2 regions of the Geobacillus sp. PK12 genome follow, and region 1 is predicted to be linked to the other one. Evidence: a T-box and tRNA genes for the amino acid it is inferred to sense, from the RefSeq annotation. Region 1 holds a T-box; the other holds one or more tRNA genes.
What was found. A T-box is a leader RNA that pairs with one kind of tRNA and senses whether it is charged. The one in region 1 lies ahead of alaS (alanine--tRNA ligase), so its partner is inferred to be a tRNA-Ala.
Positions count from the first base shown of each region.

Region 2: it has a tRNA-Ala gene. The T-box ahead of alaS (alanine--tRNA ligase) is inferred to sense a tRNA for this amino acid. The anticodon was not compared.

Region 1 is NZ_SDKL01000013.1:8,667-11,931, reverse strand. Features, by position in the region: gene alaS (alanine--tRNA ligase) at 1-1,220, opposite strand, end outside; T-box leader at 1,267-1,491, opposite strand; gene ETR37_RS06125 (AI-2E family transporter) at 1,539-2,600, opposite strand; gene ETR37_RS06120 (YrzQ family protein) at 2,721-2,855, opposite strand; gene ETR37_RS06115 (hypothetical protein) at 2,867-3,058, opposite strand; gene ETR37_RS06110 (PRC-barrel domain-containing protein) at 3,074-3,265, opposite strand, start outside.
Region 2 is NZ_SDKL01000064.1:275-3,539, forward strand. Features, by position in the region: rRNA gene rrf (5S ribosomal RNA) at 10-126, shown strand; tRNA gene ETR37_RS16655 (tRNA-Asn) at 283-357, shown strand; tRNA gene ETR37_RS16660 (tRNA-Thr) at 365-440, shown strand; tRNA gene ETR37_RS16665 (tRNA-Glu) at 451-522, shown strand; tRNA gene ETR37_RS16670 (tRNA-Gln) at 637-711, shown strand; tRNA gene ETR37_RS16675 (tRNA-Lys) at 1,129-1,204, shown strand; tRNA gene ETR37_RS16680 (tRNA-Gly) at 1,209-1,280, shown strand; tRNA gene ETR37_RS16685 (tRNA-Ala) at 1,287-1,359, shown strand; gene rocF (arginase) at 1,508-2,407, shown strand; gene sigW (RNA polymerase sigma factor SigW) at 2,608-3,171, shown strand; gene rsiW (anti-sigma-W factor RsiW) at 3,186-3,265, shown strand, end outside.

The DNA of each region.
Region 1 (3,265 bases):
TCCGTCAGCTCGATCGGAAAGCCGTACGTATCATACAGGCGGAACGCTTCCTCGCCCGGAATGACACGGCTTCCTTGCTCTTTCGCCTTTTCGGTCACCTCCGCCAATATGGCGAGCCCTTCATGGAGCGTTTCATGGAACCGTTCTTCTTCCGTCCGGATGACGCGGGCGATGAAATCGGCTTTTTCTTTCACCTCCGGATAGTAGTCGTGCATAATCTCGCCGACGACCGGGACGAGTTCGTACATAAACGGACGTTCAATGCCGATATGTTTCGCATAGCGCACCGCGCGGCGGAGCAGGCGGCGCAGCACATAACCGCGGCCCTCATTTGACGGCAGCGCCCCGTCGCCGATCGCGAACGTCACGGCGCGAATATGGTCGGCGATCACCTTAAAGGCGACGTCTTTGTCCGGATCTTCGCCATACCGCTCGCCGGCGATCTGCTCGGTCGCGCGGATGATCGGCAGGAACAAGTCGGTTTCAAAGTTCGTCGGCACGTCTTGCAAAATCGAGCACATCCGCTCCAAGCCCATGCCGGTGTCGATGTTTTTCTTCGGCAGCGGCGTGTACGTGCCGTCCGGGTTATGGTTAAACTGCGAAAAGACAAGGTTCCATACTTCTAAATAGCGGTCATTTTCCCCGCCTGGGTACAGCTCCGGATCGTTCGGGTCGTTGCCGAACGCTTCGCCGCGGTCGTAAAAGATTTCCGTGTTCGGACCGCTCGGGCCTTCGCCGATGTCCCAGAAGTTTCCTTCAAGGCGAATGATTCGCTCTTTTGGCAAGCCGATTTCGTTGCGCCAAATGTTGTACGCTTCCTCGTCTTCCGGATGGACAGTAACGGACAACCGTTCCGGATCAAAACCGATCCATTTGTCGCTCGTCAAAAACTCCCATGCCCAATGGATCGCTTCGCGCTTGAAGTAATCGCCGATCGAAAAGTTGCCGAGCATTTCAAAAAACGTATGGTGGCGCGCCGTTTTCCCGACGTTTTCGATGTCGTTGGTGCGGATCGATTTTTGCGCGTTGCAAATGCGCGGGTTTTCCGGAACGATGCGCCCGTCAAAGTATTTTTTCAACGTCGCGACGCCGCTGTTGATCCACAACAGTGACGGGTCGTCGACCGGAATGAGCGATGCGCTCGGCTCAACCGCATGGCCTTTTTCTTGGAAAAACTCTAAAAACATGCGCCGCACTTGGGCGGATGTCAGCTTTTTCATGATGATCCTCCCCTTTCGCCTTTTATATAAAAAAACTCCCATCCCCTGCAGGGACGAGAGTTATGCTCGCGGTACCACCCTGTTTATGGGCAAAAAACGCCCATCACCTCTTTGGCCGTAACGCAGCCTTGCGTCAGGTTTTGCCTGCGCTCCGGATTAGCCTTCTGTTGCCCTTCATCTGGAATTTCTTTCAGCCGCGGAAATTCCTCTCTGTGCGCGAACTCGCGCGTTAAGATGGACTGCAACATACTCGATCCGTCATCGCGTTATGTATTCGCTTTTTTCATTGAAAGATTATAGACAAGCAGAGAGCATTTGTCAATGCGAAGCATAATGCTCTTTCCAATGGGCGATGGCCACTTTCAGCACCGCCGCCGTCGGAACGGCAAGAATGAGGCCGAGCACGCCGGCGAGTTCACCGCCGGCAAAGAGGGCGAGCATAATGGCAAGCGGATGCATATGCACGCTTTTGCCGACGATCAGCGGCGACAAAACGTTCCCTTCTAAAAACTGCAGGGTAAAAATGATGACAAGCACGATCACGACCATTTTCAGCGAGACGGTGGCAGCCAAAATGACCGCTGGAACGGCGCCGATCAGCGGGCCAAAATACGGGATGATGTTCGTCACGCCAATGACAAAGCCGAGCAACAGCGGATAATCCATGCCGGCAAGCCACAAGCCGAGCGCCGCCGCCAGACCGATCGCCGCACAGACGAACAGCTGGCCGCGAATGTAGCCGCCGAGCGATTCATCGACATCCTTCAAAAACGCCATCCCCGGCCCACGCCACCGCTTCGGTGTCATGTACCAAACCGCTTTTTTCAACACATCGATGTCTTTTAACATATAGAAGACGATAAACGGAATGATCAACAGCGTCGCCGCCGAACCGATGAACGATTTGGCGGCATGAATCGCCATCGCGACGGCGGCCGCCGCTGCTTGCTCGATCTCGGCAAACATCCCCTCGATGCGTGTGTGCACCTCAAGCGGCCAATTCGACGTCTCGTCGTGGATGTGGCGCACCCATTGGCGGTATGTATTCATCAAAGACGGCAGCTGTTCATCCAGTTCACGCAACTGGGCGATGAATAGCGGCACGCCGCGGTACAAGCCGTAGCCGACCAAACCGAAAAACAACAAATAAATCAACAAAATGGCAAGGGCGCGCGGCATTCCTTTGCGATGGATGGATTCCACAAGCGGGTAGAGCAAATACGTAATAAACGACGCCAGCAAAAACGGCGTCAACACCGTTGCGATAAAATCGATGACCGGCCACCAAACGTCTTTCATCCGAACGATCAAATAGATGATTGCCGTAATCAGCAGCCATTTTCCGATGCGAAAGAACGACAGCCATTGTTGCTCGCCCATCGCCACACCTCCTACCGTTTAGTGTAGGAGATGCGGCGAGAAATATGCCTTCACCGCTTTTAGCACTATTTGACAGCCACAAGGCGCCGCCCCCGCGCAAAGGCGAGGGCGGCAGCGCCGTCAGCGGATCGCTTGCATCAAGCGGCGGCGCATCCTCCGCATCGTGCGACCGTTCATCCAATCGTTTCGTTGGGCGAGCTGATAAGCGGCGACGCCTAATCCGACTGCTAACAGCGACGTCATCATCCGGTTCATGCGTGTCCCCCCTAAAATTGGATCGTGCGTTCGTGGTCGTCAAACAAGTCGTCAAGGGAACTCAACGTTCCGTCTTCTTCCACTTGATGGGCGTGGATCATCCCTTTCGAGACGGACAGCTCAATAAAGCAATCCCAGCAGTAGTACTGGTTGACGCCGATTTTCCCTAAATTTTTTCGTTTGCAATTCGGGCAAATGAGCATGGACAGCCACTCTCCTTACATCGTTGTTTCCACGGTGACCACGCCTTCTCTGGCGGTGAACGGAGCGAGCTCCATTCGTTTCTTTCCTTCGGTCAAATCGGAAAAAAATCCCTCGCTGATCTCGTATCCGTCAATTTTGCCCAATTGCCCGTCAAAATATACGTCATCCAACAGTCCGATCGTTGTTCCGTCCGCGGCGACAACCAT
Region 2 (3,265 bases), on a different contig from region 1:
TCATCATTGCCTAGTGGCTATGGCGGAGGGGAAACACCCGTTCCCATCCCGAACACGGAAGTTAAGCCCTCCAGCGCCGATGGTAGTTGGGGCCAGCGCCCCTGCAAGAGTAGGTCGTTGCTAGGCAATGTTTCATTATTCTGCAATAGTTCAGCGACGAGCTTCACATCTTCGAATTCGCTACGAGTTGCCTCGACGCATCTCGCTCCCTTGAATTAGCTGGCAGAGGAAGAGGTAACGAGCACATTGGGAAGATGTGCATGACATATAGTTATTCATCATTCCGCAATAGCTCAGCGGTAGAGCAACCGGCTGTTAACCGGTAGGTCGTAGGTTCGAATCCTACTTGCGGAGCCATTTTTACGCTTCCATAGCTCAGTAGGTAGAGCACTTCCATGGTAAGGAAGAGGTCACCGGTTCGAGCCCGGTTGGAAGCTCCATTTATTTTCCGGCCCGTTGGTCAAGTGGTTAAGACACCGCCCTTTCACGGCGGTAACACGGGTTCGAATCCCGTACGGGTCACTCCATTTCGGCCAGTCGTCCTTTCAAGGATGATTGGCCGAAATGAAAAGTGTATACTTCCCTGATTGCTGAGATATAATAGCAATTGAATACAGCGTTTCTTTCTCATCGCGTTGGGCTATAGCCAAGCGGTAAGGCAACGGACTTTGACTCCGTGATGCGCTGGTTCGAATCCAGCTAGCCCAGCCATTATTTTTTTTGTACATAAAAATGGTCATGAGCCATTAGCTCAGTGACGAGCGTTACATCGTCGAATAGGCATCGAGTTGCCCCGACGCATCTGCTTCCTTGAACAGGCTGGCAGAGGAAGGGGCAGCATACTTAGAGTGTTATCCTAACTATGAGCCATTAGCTCAGTAACGAGCGCTACATCTTCGAGTTTGCTTCGAGTTGTCCCGACGCATCTTGCTTCCTTGAATATGCTTGTAGAGGAAGGGACATCGTTCACTGTGAGTGTATACTCAACCATGAGCCATTAGCTCAGTAACGAGCGCTACATCTTCGAGTTTGCTTCGAGTTGCCTCGACGCACTTGGCATCTTTGAATCGGCTGGGAGAGGAAGAGGCAGGTAGAGCTAGGTAGTACCTAGAGTGTATACTCAACCATGAGCCATTAGCTTAGTAGGTAGAGCATCTGACTTTTAATCAGAGGGTCGGAGGTTCGAGTCCTCCATGGCTCACCATAGCGCGGAAGTAGTTCAGTGGTAGAACACCACCTTGCCAAGGTGGGGGTCGCGGGTTCGAGTCCCGTCTTCCGCTTGGGGCGGGGCCTTAGCTCAGCTGGGAGAGCGCCTGCTTTGCACGCAGGAGGTCATCGGTTCGATCCCGATAGGCTCCATCAAGAGCAGACTGCTTGACAACCAAAAGCAGCCTGCTCTTTTTTGTTATATCGGTATAAATATTCAAAATTTTGTCAAGTTGAGTCATCCCCTTTCTTTCCTCTACAATAAAGACGTAACAGGAACCGGAAAGGAGTGGGAGACAGCATGAAGCCAATTTCAATTATCGGGGTTCCGATGGATTTAGGGCAGACACGCCGCGGCGTTGATATGGGGCCGAGCGCAATGCGTTATGCAGGCGTCATCGAACGTCTGGAACGTCTTCATTACGATATTGAAGATTTGGGAGATATTCCGATTGGAAAAGCAGAGCGGTTGCACGAGCAAGGAGATTCACGGTTGCGCAATTTGAAAGCGGTTGCGGAAGCGAACGAGAAACTTGCGGCGGCGGTTGACCAAGTCGTTCAGCGGGGGCGATTTCCGCTTGTGTTGGGCGGCGACCATAGCATCGCCATTGGCACGCTCGCCGGGGTGGCGAAACATTATGAGCGGCTTGGAGTGATCTGGTATGACGCGCATGGCGACGTCAACACCGCGGAAACGTCGCCGTCTGGAAACATTCATGGCATGCCGCTGGCGGCGAGCCTCGGGTTTGGCCATCCGGCGCTGACGCAAATCGGCGGATACAGCCCCAAAATCAAGCCGGAACATGTCGTGTTGATCGGCGTCCGTTCCCTTGATGAAGGGGAGAAGAAGTTTATTCGCGAAAAAGGAATCAAAATTTACACGATGCATGAGGTTGATCGGCTCGGAATGACAAGGGTGATGGAAGAAACGATCGCCTATTTAAAAGAACGAACGGATGGCGTTCATTTGTCGCTTGACTTGGATGGCCTTGACCCAAGCGACGCACCGGGAGTCGGAACGCCTGTCATTGGAGGATTGACATACCGCGAAAGCCATTTGGCGATGGAGATGCTGGCCGAGGCACAAATCATCACTTCAGCGGAATTTGTCGAAGTGAACCCGATCTTGGATGAGCGGAACAAAACAGCATCAGTGGCTGTAGCGCTGATGGGGTCGTTGTTTGGTGAAAAACTCATGTAATGCATGTGGGCAAAGAGGGTTGGTTGCGGGATTCACGGATATGATGATGATTTGTTCCCGCTGTTTGTGAAAGAGGGGCTGCCATTTGTTTGGAGTCCCCTCTTTTTCCGTTGTATGATACAATAAATATGTTGCATGAAACTTTTCTTGATCGAGCGCCGTAATATACAGTAAGCCGTGAGGCGGGGGTATTGTATTTTATGGATCTATTTATTAAAAAGAGAATTAAGGCGATCCAAAAAGGGGATCAAAACGCATACGCGGATCTTGTCGATTTGTATAAGGACAAGATTTACCGTCTTTGCTATCGAATGCTTGGCAATCGGCATGAGGCGGAAGATGCGGCGCAGGAGGCGTTCATCCGCGCCTACATCCATATTGATACGTACAATCCAGAAATGAAGTTTTCCACTTGGCTGTACCGGATCGCGACGAACTTGACGATCGATAAATTGCGGAAACGGAAGCCGGACGTGTATTTAGATGAAGAGGTCGGAGGCACGGACGGGTTGACGATGCAGGCTCAGCTTCCTTCCCGCGAAGCATCCCCGGAGGAGGCAGTGGAAAGCCTGGAGCTGCAAGAGACGGTGCAGCGAGCGATTGAGCAGTTGCCAGAAAAGTATCGAAGCGTGATCGTGTTGAAATATATGGAAGATTTGTCCTTGCAAGAAATCAGCGAGATTTTAGGGTTGCCGGTCGGCACGGTGAAAACGCGGCTGCATCGCGGCCGTGAAGCGTTGCGCAGGCAATTGGGTCATTTATAAGAGGGTGGGAGACTATGGAATGTCCGAAAGAAATCGTGTTGCTCATGCACAGCTATTTTGATGGAGATCTCCAGCCAGAAGGAGAGCAGCAGCT